DNA from 2 places in the Thauera sp. 27 genome. Region 1 is predicted to be linked to the other one. Evidence: predicted binding sites of a transcription regulator. Region 1 holds the regulator's gene; the other holds the start of a gene.
What was found. The regulator sigma-54, encoded in region 1, starts transcription at its own class of promoters, with help from an activator protein. The targets are predictions, from matches to a motif close to TGGCACGCTTNCTGCTNA.

Region 1 (7,115 bases):
TCGCGCGCGGAGCTGGCGCGCAAGCTGGCCGCCCACGGCGAGGCCGACGAGGTGCAGGCAGTGATCGAGCGCATGGGCGAGCTCGGCCTGCAGTCCGACAGCCGCTACGCCGAAGCCTACGTGCGCACCCGTGCCAACCGCTTCGGCGGCAGCCGCCTGCGCAGCGAGCTGACGCGGCGCGGGATCGACCGTGAACTGATCGAGGCAACACTCGCCACGGAGTGCGTAGAATCGGAACTGGAGCGTGCCCGCGCAGTGCTGCGCAGCCGCTTCCAGGCGGCCCCGGCGGATGCGCGCGAATGGGCGCGCCAGGCCCGTTTCCTGCAAACCCGCGGCTTTGCACCCGAACTGATCCGCAAGCTGCTGAAAGAACCCCGCGATGAGTCTGCTTAAGGTCTCCAGCCTGCAAAAGCGCTACAAGGCGCGCACCGTGGTCCACGACGTCGGCTTCGAGGTCGGCTCGGGCGAGGTCGTCGGCCTGCTCGGCCCCAACGGCGCCGGCAAGACCACCTGTTTCTACATGATCGTAGGCTTGGTCCGTGCCGACGGCGGCCAGATCAACCTCGACGGCACCGACCTCACCCACCTGCCGATCCACGCCCGTGCGCGTCTGGGCCTGTCCTACCTGCCGCAGGAGATGAGCGTCTTCCGCAAGCTCACCGTGGCCGAAAACATCCGTGCCGTGCTCGAGCTCCAGGGGCTCGAGGCGCACCAGGTGAAGACCCGGCTCGACGAACTGCTGCTCGAGCTTGGCATCAACCACCTGCGCGACAACACCGCCGTCTCACTCTCCGGCGGCGAGCGCCGACGTTGCGAGATCGCGCGCGCACTTGCAACCGACCCGCGCCTGATCCTCCTCGACGAACCCTTCGCAGGGGTCGACCCGATCGCGGTCATCGACATCCAGAAGATCATCCGCTTCCTCAAGGAGCGCGGCATCGGCGTGCTGATCACGGACCACAACGTGCGCGAGACGCTCGGCATCTGCGATCGTGCGTACATCATCAGCGAAGGCCGGGTACTGGCAAGCGGCGAACCGGCCGAGATCATCGACAACGAAAGGGTGCGCCAGGTTTACCTGGGCGAGCATTTCCGCCTGTGAATCCGCGCGCGCGTCGACAGCGATGAAACCAAGCCTCCAGCTCAAGCTCTCCCAGCACCTTACCCTGACGCCGCAGCTGCAGCAGTCGATCAAGCTGCTGCAGCTGTCGACCATCGAGCTGAACCAGGAGATCGAGCGCTTCCTGCTCGAGAACCCGATGCTCGAGCGCAGCGACGGCGACGGTGTCGAGTTCGTACCACCGCTACCACCGGGCAGCCCCCCCGAGCACGAGGCCAGACAGCAACAGGCAAACACCCCCGAGGCGCCAGCCAGCGCTGCGGACAGCGAGGCCGGCGACCATGCCGACCATGGCAGCGCCGACGAAGGCATGGACTGGTCCAATGTCGGCAGCGGCGCATCGAGCCGCAGCGAGGACGACGACGACGTCGATTACCAGGAACTGCAGGCGGCTGGCGTCTCCCTGCGTGAACATCTCGACCAGCAGGTGTCGCTGTCGCCGCTGTCAGACCGCGACCGCGCCCTCGTGCGCTTCATCATCGAAGCCTTGGATGACGACGGCTACCTTCACCAGCCGCTCGATGAGCTCCTCGAACTGCTTCCGGACGACGCCGACGTCGATGTCGATGACCTGAACATCGCGCTGCGCCACGTACAGAACCTCGAGCCCGCAGGCATCGGCGCGCGCAGCCCCAGCGAATGCCTGTCGCTGCAGCTCCGTACCCTGCCGGCTTCGGCGACGCGCACGCTCGCGCTCGAGATCGTCGACAAGCACCTCGAGCTGCTCGCCGAGCGCAACTTCGTCAAGCTCAAGAAGCTGACCGGCTGCGACGACGAAGCCCTGCGCGCCGCCCATGCCCTGATCTGCAGCCTCGACCCCCACCCCGGCTCGCGTTACTCGAACGCCGAGACGCGCTACGTACTGCCGGATGTGGTCGTACGCAAGCTGCGCGGGCGGTGGACGGTCAGCCTGAACCAGGAGGCAATGCCGCGTCTGCGCATCAACCGCCTGTATGCCAGCCTGCTGCAGCAGAACCGCGGCCAGGGTGGCGGCCTGAGCGGACAGTTGCAGGAGGCACGCTGGCTGATCAAGAACGTGCAGCAGCGCTTCGACACCATCCTCCGGGTGTCCCAGGCCATCGTTGACCAGCAGAGGCAGTTCTTCGATCATGGGGAGGTGGCAATGCGGCCACTCACCCTCCGGGAGATCGCGGACCAACTCGAGCTGCACGAGTCCACCGTGTCGCGCGTGACCACGCAGAAGTACATGGCGAGTCCGCGCGGGGTGTTCGAACTCAAGTATTTCTTCGGTAGTCACGTCGCCACCGACACCGGTGGAGCGGCCTCGTCCACGGCGATTCGCGCGCTGATTCGCCAACTGGTCGACGCCGAGGACAGCAAGAAACCGCTGTCCGACGCCAAGATTGCCGAAGTCCTTGGCCAGCAGGGTATCGTGGTCGCACGGCGCACGATCGCCAAGTATCGCGAATCCCTCAATATCCCGCCGGTCAGCCTGCGCAAATCCATCTGACAAAAACAGGAGTCAACATGAATCTCAACATCACCGGGCGCCACGTCGAAGTCACTCCGGCCATTCGCGACTACGTCACCTCCAAGCTTGATCGCGTCATCCGTCACTTCGACAACGTCACCAGTGTCGCGGTGATCCTCTCGGTCGAGAAGCTCAAGCAGAAGGCCGAGGTCACCCTGCACGTGCGCGGCAAGGACATCTTCGTCGAAAGCGATGATGCCGACCTGTACGCGGCCATCGACGCGATGACCGACAAGCTCGACCGCCAGGTGCAGAAGTACAAGCAGAAACTGGCCGACCACAACCACGAGACGATCAAGCACCAGGCCCCCGAAGCCTGACGCTTTCGTTTCAGCCCCACGTCCGGGGTATGGTTATAATGCGCCCGTTTCCAAGACGCGGCGCCAGCATGCCCCGGGACGGCCGGTCGCACCCTGCGACCGGAATGCCTGCGATATTGCGCGAACCCTCCAGCGAATGAGCCTGATATCCCAACTCCTGCCACTGTCCAATGTGGTGGTCGACCTCGACGCGAGCAGCAAGAAGCGCGTCTTCGAGCAGGCGGGCCTGCTGTTCGAAAACAATCAGGGCATCGGGCGCAGCACCGTGTTCGATAGCCTGTTCGCGAGAGAGCGCCTCGGCTCCACTGGCCTCGGCCAGGGCATTGCGATTCCGCACGGGCGCATCAAGGGTCTCAAGGAGGCGGCAGGTGCGTTCCTGCGCCTTGCGAGCCCGGTGCAGTTCGACTCGCCCGATGGCCGCCCGGTGAACATGTTGTTCGTGCTGCTGGTCCCCGAGCAAGCCAACGAGACCCACCTGCAACTGCTCTCCGAGCTGGCTCAGATGTTCAGCGACCGCGGCTTCCGCGAAGCGCTGCAAGCCGCGCCGGATGCAGACCATATCCACCAGATGTTCATGAACTGGGGCGCCGATGCGGCAGACCAGCGTCGCGCGGCTGTATGAGGCGCATCGCGACAACCTGCAGCTGAACCACATCAGCGGCAACCTCGGCGCGAGCCTCGCGGTCGCCGAAGACCGCATGTGGCCGGCCGATCTCGTCGGCCACCTCAACCTCATCCACCCCACACGGCTGCAGGTCATGGGCGCTGCGGAGCTCGAATGGGCGCGCCGCCAGTCAAACGACAAGGTTGCTCACCACCTCAACGAGATCTGCTCCGCGCACCCGCCAGCCCTGATCGTCGCCGACGGCTGCGAAGTTCCCAATATCGTGCATGGGGTTTGCGTGGCACACGACGTCGCACTGTTCAGCGCAGCCCACCCATCGGCAAGCGTGATCGACCAGTTGCGGCTCTACCTGTCGCGCGAGCTGGCGGAGAAGACCTCGCTGCACGGCGTGTTCATGGATGTGCTCGGACTGGGCGTACTGATCACCGGCGACTCGGGTGCAGGCAAATCGGAGCTCGCGCTGGAGCTCATTTCCCGCGGTCACGGCCTGGTGGCCGATGACGTCGTCGAACTGTCGCGCATCGCTCCCACCGTACTCGAGGGGCGCAGCCCCGAGATGCTGCAGGACTTCATCGAAGTGCGCGGCCTGGGCATTCTCAACATCCGCACCATCTTCGGTGAAACGGCGTGCCGCCGGAAGATGCGCCTGCGCCTGATCTGCCACCTCGAGCGCCGCCAGCCGGGCCCCGGCGATCCCAGCCGCCTGCCCTTGCAGCAAGAGGTCCAGGACATCCTGGGCGTTGCAATTGCACGCGTCGTGCTGCCGGTTGCGGCTGGCCGTAACCTGGCCGTTCTGCTCGAGGCGGCGGTGCGCTCGACCATCCTGCAATTGCGTGGCATCGATTCGACCCAGGACTTCATCGAACGCCAGACGCGGGCGATGACGCCGCCGGAAGACTGATGCAGGCGGCGCGATGAGAACGCCGATACGCTATCTGCTGATCACGATCGGCATCCTCATCGCGCTCGTCGCTGCACTTGCCGCCTGGATCGCACTGCGCTTCGACGCCAACGACCACCGCGAGCGCATCGCCGCCGAGTTCATGCGCCACACCGGTCGGTCGCTGCAGATCGATGGCACCCTGAATCTCTCGTTCTATCCATGGCTGGGCATCGAGGCAAGGGATGCCGTCCTTGCCGATGCGCCAGGTTTCGGCGACGCCCCCTTTGCCCGCATTGCCAGGCTGCAGGCCCGCGCACGCCTGTTGCCGCTGCTGCGCGGCGAACTCGACATCGACCGCATCGCCATCGACGGCCTCGCCCTCAAGTTGGTGCGTGCGGCCGACGGGCGTACGAACTGGTCGACGGCGGACGCGGACACTGCGGGGAGCGCGCCAGCCGCAGCGCCCCGGGGCGACACCGCGACGACGGCCGGCGCACTCGCACTCGCGATTGGGGGCATCGACATCCAGGGGGCGAGCGTGTCGTGGACCGATCTCCGCGACAACACCCAGCTGCAACTCACCAAGCTCCAGCTTCAGGCAAGCGAGATCAGGCCGGGAGCACCCTTCCCGCTGCAATCCAGCTTCACGCTGGGCAGCAGCGGGATGAGCGCGACCATGGACATCGCAATCGACTCGCGTGTCCGCATCAGCATCCAGGACGAGGTGGTCGAGCTATCGGACCTGTCGGTGCGCTTCGGCCGTAGCGACGGCATTCGGCCCCGGGGGCAGATCGAAGCGGCGCTGCGCGCAGACGCCGACTCGATCGTGTTCGAACGGCTGCATGCCATCGTCGACGACACCCGGATCGAAGGCCGCGTTGCCGTCACCGAGCCCACGCGCCCCGCAATTCAGTTCGATCTCGACATCGACAACCTCGACCTGGACGCCTACCTGCCCGCCGGCGCACAGGTCGCGCCCGCCCCGGCGGGCGCCGCAACCGCGGCAGCGCGCAACCCCAGCGCGCTCGTCACGCTCGCTGCCGACGGTCGCCTGCGTGTCGGCCGCCTGCGCGCGCACGGCCTGCAGCTGAGCGAGGTCGACCTCGTCCTGCAGGCCGAGGACGGACAGCTCAGGCTCGCCCCACTGTCGGCCTCGCTCTACGGCGGACGCTACAGCGGCAAGGTCGGCATCGATGCGCGCCGCAGCCCGCTTCGGCTCACGCTCGATGAGCGTCTCGAGGACATTCAGCTCGCCCCCTTCCTGCGCGACTTCAGCGGCACGGAAGCACGCATCGCAGGCCGCGCCACGGTGCAGGCCCGCCTGCAGGGCAACGCCGACAGCACCGACAGCCTGCGCCGCAGCATCACCGGCCAGGTGGACCTGCGCATCGTCGATGGCGCGCTGAAGGGCATCAACATCGCCCAGATGATGCGCGAGGCGTCCGCCCGCATACGTGGAACGGCAGCGCCCTCTCCGAGCGGGCGAAACGAGACCGACTTCACGGATCTGAGCGCGACACTTCGCATCGCCAACGGCCAGGTCCGCAATGACGACCTCGCGCTGCGCGCGCCCCTGCTCAGACTCACCGGCGCCGGCAGCGCCAGCCTGATCAACGAGACCATCGACTACCGGCTGCGCGCCAGCGCCGTCGCAACCCTGGCCGGACAAGGCGGTGACGAACTCGCCAGCCTGCGCGGACTCACCATCCCCATCCGCATCAGCGGCCCGTTTGCCGAGCCCAGGTTCGCACTCGACATCGAATCGCTGGTGGCGGACAGCTTGCGCGAACGCGCAGCCGAGCGCATCGATGAGCGCATCCGCGAGCGCGTACCCGAGGGCGTGCAGGACACACTACGCCGCGGCCTTCGCGACCTGCTGCGCTGAACGCTGCCGCCCCTTGCGACCCAGCCGCCGCGGCTGATACCCTCGTCCGCTTTGCAGCAGAATTTCGGCCGCCCATGACCACCCCCTCGGATTACCTGGAACGCATCCTCAACGCGCAGGTGTACGACGTCGCCGTCGAGACCCCGCTTGACCTTGCTGCAAACCTGTCGGCACGCACCCATAACCGCATCTTCCTCAAGCGCGAGGACATGCAGCCCGTGTTCAGCTTCAAGATCCGCGGCGCCTACAACAAGATGGCCAAGCTCTCGCCCCAGGCCCTCAAGCGCGGCGTGATCTGTGCCTCCGCCGGCAACCATGCGCAGGGCGTGGCGCTTTCGGCGGCAAAGCTTGGCGTGCGTGCCGTGATCGTGATGCCGAGCACCACGCCGGCGATCAAGATCGATGCGGTCAAGGCGCGTGGCGGCGAAGTGGTGCTCGCCGGCGAGTCCTATTCCGACGCCTATGCGCATGCGCTCGAACTCGAGAAGAGCGAAAAGCTCACCTTCGTCCACCCCTTTGACGACCCCGACGTAATCGCCGGCCAGGGCACCGTGGGCCTGGAGATCCTGCGCGCGCATTCAAAGCCGATCCACGCGGTATTCTGCTGTGTCGGCGGCGGCGGCCTGATCGCCGGCGTGGCGGCCTACATCAAGCGCCTGCGCCCGGAGACGAAGATCATCGGCGTCGAGGCGGTAGGCGCCGACGCGATGACCCAGTCGCTGGCGGCGGGCAAGCGCGTCACCCTGGAACAGGTCGGCATCTTCGCCGACGGCGCCGCAGTGAAGGAGGT
Region 2 (7,115 bases), on a different contig from region 1:
GCAGCACACGCAGCAACCGTGCCTGCATGGCCAGCGGCATGTCGCCGATCTCGTCGAGGAAGAGCGTGCCGCCATCGGCCTGCTGGATACGGCCGATGGCGCCCTCCTTGCGCGCGCCGGTAAAGGCGCCGCCGACATAGCCGAAGAGTTCGGATTCGATCAGGTGCTCGGGAATCGCCGCGCAGTTCACCGCGACGAAGGGGCCGTCCGCACGCGGTCCGCTGTTGTGACAGGCACGGGCAAGCAACTCCTTGCCCGAACCCGACTCGCCCTGGATCAACACCGGGATCTTGCGCCCGATCACCTTGGCGCAACGGTCGAGGGTGAACTGAAGCCCCGCATCGCCTGTGGCCAGGGTCTCGAGCGTGATGCGCTGACGTGCCGAACGCGATGGATCCTGGCCCTGCGCGACGCGGGCGCGAGCGCTCGACGCGGCATGGGCGTTCGCGCTCCAGGCGGGACTGACCCGAACCCGCGCGAACATGCGCGCTCCATCACGCAACTCGAGCTCCATCAGCGCAGCCGGGTCGCGACCCGCACGGCTGATGACCGTGCCGAAGCCGCTGCGAAAGAGGTTGCCGAACGCCCCCAGACGTCCGATACGGCGATCCTCGATCCCGAGCAGCATGCGCGCCTGCCGATCTGCCGCCACGATCTCACCATCCGCATCCACTGCGAGCAAGCCCTCCTGTAGCCCACCCACGCCCTCGGGACGGTTGTGGAAGGCAAAAAGGGCATGACGTGCATGTTCGCTCTCGAACATGCGGCGTTCGACCAGCCTCACCCCCATGCGAGCCAGACCCAAGGTATGTGGCTGAGGCTTGCGGTGGTCGCCGGAGATGTCGAGCGCCCCCAGCAAGACGCCCTTGGAGTCGAAGATGGGCGCCGCACTGCAGGTCAGTACGCCGTTGCACTCGAGGTAGTGCTCGGCACCGAAGATCTCCACCGGTGCGCGCTCGATCAGGGTGGCGCCGATGGCGTTGGTGCCGCGCTGGCATTCACTCCAACTCGCGCCCGGCTGCAGGGCCACACGGCTGGCGCGGTCGACGAAGGACGGGTCGCCGATACCGTGCAGGATCAGCCCGCTGGCGTCGGCAAGCAGCACCATGCTGCCCGAGGCGCGGATCTGCTCGTAGAGGTGCTCCATGACGCCGCCGGCATGGTTGAGCAGCGTCAGATTGCGCTCACGGGCAAGCATCAGGTCGGCGCGCGTGGTATTGGCTGGCCGGCCGCGCTCGCCGATCTCCAGCCCCAGGCGCTGGCAGCGCTCCCAGGAACGCAATACCGAGGCCGAAAGCCCGCCCTCGGGCAGATCGCCACGCTCCAGGTAACGCCGCCGCAAGGACTCGAGCTCGCCCCCTTGTGCCGCACGCACATGCATCTGACCCATCTTTTCGTCTCCCCTGTCGCCGGGTGTCTACGGCGCCTGTAGCAGACGCGCTTGCGGCCCCCGACGATGATCATTCGAGCCGGATTGTGCCACCTTGGCACACCCCGCTTCAGAGAAGGACTAAAGCAAGAAAAATACCTGCGGGCGGCTCACTGCCCGTACGAAGGGCTGCTACTAGCGCCCGAGCCTGCGGTCCTCGGCCTGGACTTCGGCAAACTCCTCGTCGGTAAACAGTCTCGATCGGGTATGGAAAGCCTTGCCAGTGTTGCCCTCGAGTGAAAACGTGCCGCCATGGCCGTCGACCACGTCGATGATCAACTGCGTGTGCTTCCAGTATTCGTATTGCGAGGCGCTGATGTAAAAGGGCACACCGCCGATGTCCCCCAGATGGACATCGTAGGGCCCGATGGTGAGGTCCGTGGGCAAATAGCAGTTGGCAGCGCTGTTGTCGCAGCAACCGCCGGACTGGTGGAACATCAGTTCCTGGCCATACTCGGCCTTGAGCCGCTCGATCAACTCGAGCGTCGCAGGGGTGGCAATGACGCGTTCGACCATGTCGTGTGCCTCCGGCATGAAAAAAACGGGGGCGGTCACCCGCCCCCGGCAAGTCACCCGCAAAGAACGGGCAGAGGGAGAAACACGGAGCAGATCAGAAGAAGCCGAGCTTGTTCTCGCTGTAGCTCACCAGCAGGTTCTTGGTCTGCTGGTAGTGGTCGAGCATGACCTTGTGCGTCTCGCGGCCGATGCCCGACTCCTTGTAGCCGCCGAAGGCCGCGTGCGCCGGGTAGGCGTGGTAGCAGTTGGTCCACACGCGACCGGCCTGGATGGCGCGCCCCATGCGATAGGCCACGTTGCCGTTACGGCTCCACACGCCAGCGCCCAGGCCATACAGGGTATCGTTGGCGATCTCGAGCGCCTCGGCCTCGTCCTTGAAGGTCGTCACTGCGAGCACCGGCCCGAAGATCTCTTCCTGGAAGATGCGCATCTTGTTGTGGCCCTTGAACAGCGTCGGCTGGATGTAGTAGCCGTCGGCCAGATCGCCGCCGAGTTGAGCACGCTCGCCGCCGATCAGCACCTGGGCGCCTTCTTCCTTGCCAAGCTGCAAATACGACTGGATCTTGCTCATCTGCTCGGCAGAAGCCTGAGCGCCCATCATGGTGTCGGTATCGAGCGGGCTGCCCTGCTTGATGGCGGCGACACGCTTGAGCGCACGCTCCATGAAGCGGTCGTAGATCGACTCCTGGATCAGCGCGCGGCTCGGGCAGGTGCACACCTCGCCCTGGTTGAAGGCGAACAGCACCAGGCCCTCGATCGCCTTGTCGAGGAAGGCGTCGTCCTTGTCCATGACGTCGGCGAAGAAGATGTTGGGCGACTTGCCGCCCAACTCGAGCGTGGCCGGGATCAGGTTGTTGGCGGCGGCCTGGGCGATCACGCGGCCGGTGGAGGTCGAGCCGGTGAAGGCGATCTTGGCGATGCGCTTGCTGGTGGCGAGCGGCATGCCGGCCTCGCGGCCGTAGCCATTGACGATGTTGAGCACGCCCGGCGGCAGCAGGTCGGCGATCAGCTCCATCAGCACCAGGATCGAGATCGGGGTCGATTCGGCCGGCTTGAGCACCACGCAGTTGCCCGCACCCAGCGCCGGCGCCAGCTTCCACGCCGCCATCAGGATGGGGAAATTCCACGGGATGATCTGGCCGACCACGCCCAGCGGCTCGTGGATGTGGTAGGCCATGGTGTTCTCGTCGATCTCCGAGATGCCGCCTTCCTGCGAACGCAGGCAGCCTGCGAAGTACCGGAAGTGGTCAACCGCGAGCGGGATGTCGGCGTTGAGCGTCTCGCGGATCGGCTTGCCGTTATCGACGGTCTCGGCATAGGCGAGCAGTTCGAGGTTGGCCTCGAGGCGGTCAGCGATCTTGAGCAGGATGTTGGAGCGGGTGGTGGCGTCGGCCTTGCCCCACTTCGGGAAGGCTGCGTGCGCGGCGTCGAGCGCGAGTTCGATGTCCTCGGCGGTGGAGCGGGCCGCCTGGGTGTACTTCTGACCGGTGACCGGGGTAACCACGTCGAAATACTGTCCCTTGACCGGGGCTACCCACTTGCCGCCGATGAAGTTGTCGTAACGGGACTTGAATTGAACCTTGGCGTCGGCTTGGCCGGGCAGTGCATACAGCATGGTATGGTCTCCTCAATCTTGAACGTGTGCGGGCGGGTTGCCTCGAGGGGTACTAAGCAGGCCTCGTGCCAGCTCTTAAAATCCAATAAAATCAGCAGCTTGAGCGGTCGCTAAGGTTTTTATGTGTTCATGATGTGCGACTAATATTGCCCGGACTGCTCCAAATGCTCCATAAATGCGGGCAATTTATGGAGCAGTCCGATACAGCACTCAGAAGAACAGGATGCCACCCAGCGAGATCGTCCGCGTCTTCAGGTCGCCCGGGAAGATGTCGCTGCCCTCGCCTTTCTCCTGGTTGTATTCGCCCACGAGCGTGATGTACTTGTTCAGGCTGTGGTAAACACCCACCGTGGCCGAGCGGAACTTGTTGGTGTCGGCAAGCAGTCCGCCACGGTCGCGGTTCTCGCCGAAGTTGAGGCCGAACTTGGTCTTGCCGACGGTGTAGGTGCCCTGCAGGAAGTAGCCCTTACCATCGGTCTTGGCAAACGGCGAGAAGTACATGGCACCGACGGTGGACAGGCCCAGACCGCTGGCATCGAAGCCATAGGCCACGGCCTCGAAGGCGCCAATGCCGACCTTCGCCCCCAGTTCGAAGCCGCTGGCGTTGAAGCTGCCGGTGCCGCTGGTGCGCTGGTGGACTGCACCCAGCCAGACCGAGCCCTTCGCCGTGCCCGCCTCCCAGTCATAGTTCGCCATGGCCTGGAAGCCAGGGTCCTTGGTCTCGCTGCCGGCGAACTTGTTGGGATCGAAGATCCCGAACGAGGCCGACAACCCGCCCTTGGTCGGCGTGGTGTAGGTGATCTGCGGCTGGAAGCCGGTGTACATGTAGCCGTGGCCGATCATGCCGAAGGTGGTGTTGAAGGGCGTCGAGGCGTAGCTGTTGCCGCCGAGGCCGAGCAAGGTCATGTCGGAGAGGATGATCTTCTGCCCGAACAGTCCGATGTCGCGGCCGAACTTGATCGTGCCCCACTCGGCATTGCCGAACTGGAAGTACAGGTTACGGGTGTCGATCTGGGTGAAGGGGCTGTCGCAGCCCGTAGCCCCGCCACACCCCGGATCGCTCGGCAGGCCGACGACGTCGGACTTGTCGTTGATGCCCGGCGCGAAGCCGACATGGGCCTTGATGTCGAGCCCGTCAACCTTGGTGGTAAACACGAAGTTGATCCAGCCCGGCAGCAGGCCGTTGGTGAGCGCCGAGTTGGTGGTCTTGACCCCGCCCGACTCTGCGCTGCGGTGCGAGTAGAAGCCGTTGATGGTGCCGTTGATGTCGAGCGTGGCATCGCCCTGCGAAAAACTCACCGCATGGGCCGGCCCCATGCCAAGCGCCAGCAAGGCCCCGGTCAGCAGGCTCAGGCGCTTGCCTCCGGTGGCACGCAGGCCCTTGCGCGTCGTCGTGTTATCCATTGTTTCCTCCTCGAGAGTGGTGATCTTGTCGTTTGCACTGCAGGGCCGGGGCAAGGCACCGGCCTGGTGCGGGCAAGTGCAATCGCTGTGCCATGCCGCGACAAGTCGCGCCAGACAAGGGGTTTCAGGTCATAGGTGTTCGCCCCCTCTGTTCCAGATGCTCCACAGAAACGATGTACCCCCTTGATCCGAAACGAAACTTCGGAACAGAAATGCGCGGCCGCGGATAAAATCGCATCCGCATGCACACGGTCGCTTACGACTGCATGCGCGCGCCCACTCCACGCCCTGATGCCAGTCCTCGATGACGACGTTCCAGCCCTTGATCGCCGCTGCCGCCTCTCCCAGCTCGCAAACCACCTCTTACCCTGCCCGCTATCCCGTTGCCATCATCGGAGCCGGCGCGCTTGGGCTCAGCTTTGCGGCACGCATTGCGCGCACGCTGCGCGTGGCAGTGGTCGCACGCGACCGCGCTGCAGCCGCCAGACTGCGCCAGGGGGTGCGCGTAGGCGATACGCTCTTCCAGCCCGAGGCGTGGGCGCCTGAAGAGGCGCCGCAGGCTGACTGGGTGATCGTGCTGGTCAAGACCGGGGACACGGCCGCAGCTGCACGCAGCGCTGCGCGCATGCAGCCCCTGGGGGTGCTGTCCTTGCAGAACGGACTGGTCGAGCCGGTGCTGCAGGCTCACTGCCCGCTGCCGCGGGTCGCGCAGGGCATCACCACAACGGGGGCGTTTCGCGACGCGAGCGGGGTGACGCCATCAGGCGACGGCGAGGTGCTGGTGCCGCCCGGCTTCGAGGAGCTGGCGTCCATGCTGGCGCGGGCCGGGCTGGACGCTCGCGTCGAGGACGACATCGTCCCCGCACGGCTGGCCAAGCTGCTCGTCAACCTCGCCATCAACCCGCTTGCCGCCTTGTTCCGCGTACGCAACGGCGAGCTGCTCGAAGCCCCTTACCGGTTCTGGCTCGACGCGTTGGTTGCCGAGGCCTGGCCGGTGTTGTGCGCCGAAGGCCTGGCGCTGGACGAAGCTGCAGCTCACGCACGAGTGCGGGCGGTCGCACAGGCCACCGCCACCAACCGCGCGAGCATGCTGCAGGATGTGCTCGCCGGCAGGCCGACCGAACTCGACGCGATCACCGGCGTGCTGATCGAACTGGCCGCACGCCAGGGCGCGGCCGTACCGACGCACCGCGCGGTGCATCGGCTGCTCAGCCTGGTGGAGGCCCCCGCAGGCTGAGCCCGGCGGCGTTCAGCGAATGCCGCCCATGCACAGGTACTTGATCTCGACGAAGTCGTCGATGCCGTAGCGTGAGCCTTCGCGGCCGATGCCGGATTCCTTGACGCCACCGAAGGGCGCAACCTCGGTCGAGATGATGCCTTCGTTGATGCCGACGATGCCGTACTCGAGCGCCTCGGCCACCCGCCACACGCGCGCGATGTCGCGGGCGTAGAAATAGGCGGCAAGGCCGAACTCGGTGTCGTTGGCCATGCGCACGGCCTCCTCCTCGCTATGGAAGCGGAACAGCGGCGCCACCGGGCCGAAGATCTCCTCGCGCGCGACGCGCATCTGCGCGGTCACGTCAGTGACGATGGTGGGCTCGTAGAAGTTGCCACCCAGGGCGTGGCGCTTGCCACCGCACAGCACCTGCGCGCCCTTGTCTACGGCGTCCGCGAGCAGTTCCTCCACCTTGGCGACGGCATCGGCATTGATCAGCGGCCCTTGCTGCACCTCGCCAGACAGGCCCGGGCCGACCTTGAGCCTGGCCACCGCCTCGGCGAGCTTGGCGGCAAAGGCGTCGTAGATGCCGTCCTGCACCAGCAGGCGGTTGGCGCACACGCAGGTCTGGCCCGCGTTGCGGTACTTGGACGCCATGGCCCCCGCTACGGCGGCGTCGAGGTCGGCGTCGTCGAAGACGATGAAGGGCGCGTTGCCCCCCAGTTCCAGCGCCACCTTCTTCACCGTGCCCGCGCACTGGCGCATCAGCAGCTTGCCGACCGCGGTCGAGCCCGTGAAGGACAGCTTGCGCACCGCCGGGTTGGCTGTGAGTTCGCCGCCGACCTCGGGCGCACGGTTGGTGGTGACGATGTTGAGCACCCCCGCTGGCAGGCCGGCACGCTCGGCCAGCACGGCGAGCGCAAGCGCGCACAGCG

Region 2: the regulator sigma-54 is predicted to act here: its motif matches at 3,614-3,631, upstream of adh (aldehyde dehydrogenase).

What each region holds. Positions count from the first base shown of each region.
Region 1 covers NZ_AMXB01000017.1:31,743-38,857, forward strand. The annotation lists gene recX (recombination regulator RecX) at 1-393, shown strand, start outside; gene lptB (LPS export ABC transporter ATP-binding protein) at 380-1,102, shown strand; gene B447_RS11030 (RNA polymerase factor sigma-54) at 1,125-2,591, shown strand; gene hpf (ribosome hibernation-promoting factor, HPF/YfiA family) at 2,609-2,932, shown strand; gene ptsN (PTS IIA-like nitrogen regulatory protein PtsN) at 3,069-3,554, shown strand; gene hprK (HPr(Ser) kinase/phosphatase) at 3,523-4,458, shown strand; gene B447_RS11050 (AsmA family protein) at 4,472-6,325, shown strand; gene ilvA (threonine ammonia-lyase, biosynthetic) at 6,400-7,115, shown strand, end outside.
Region 2 covers NZ_AMXB01000057.1:2,520-9,634, forward strand. The annotation lists gene B447_RS20100 (sigma-54-dependent Fis family transcriptional regulator) at 1-1,390, opposite strand, end outside; gene B447_RS20105 (DUF779 domain-containing protein) at 1,565-1,945, opposite strand; gene adh (aldehyde dehydrogenase) at 2,040-3,560, opposite strand; gene B447_RS20115 (porin) at 3,771-4,964, opposite strand; gene B447_RS20120 (ketopantoate reductase family protein) at 5,269-6,201, shown strand; gene gabD (NADP-dependent succinate-semialdehyde dehydrogenase) at 6,214-7,115, opposite strand, start outside.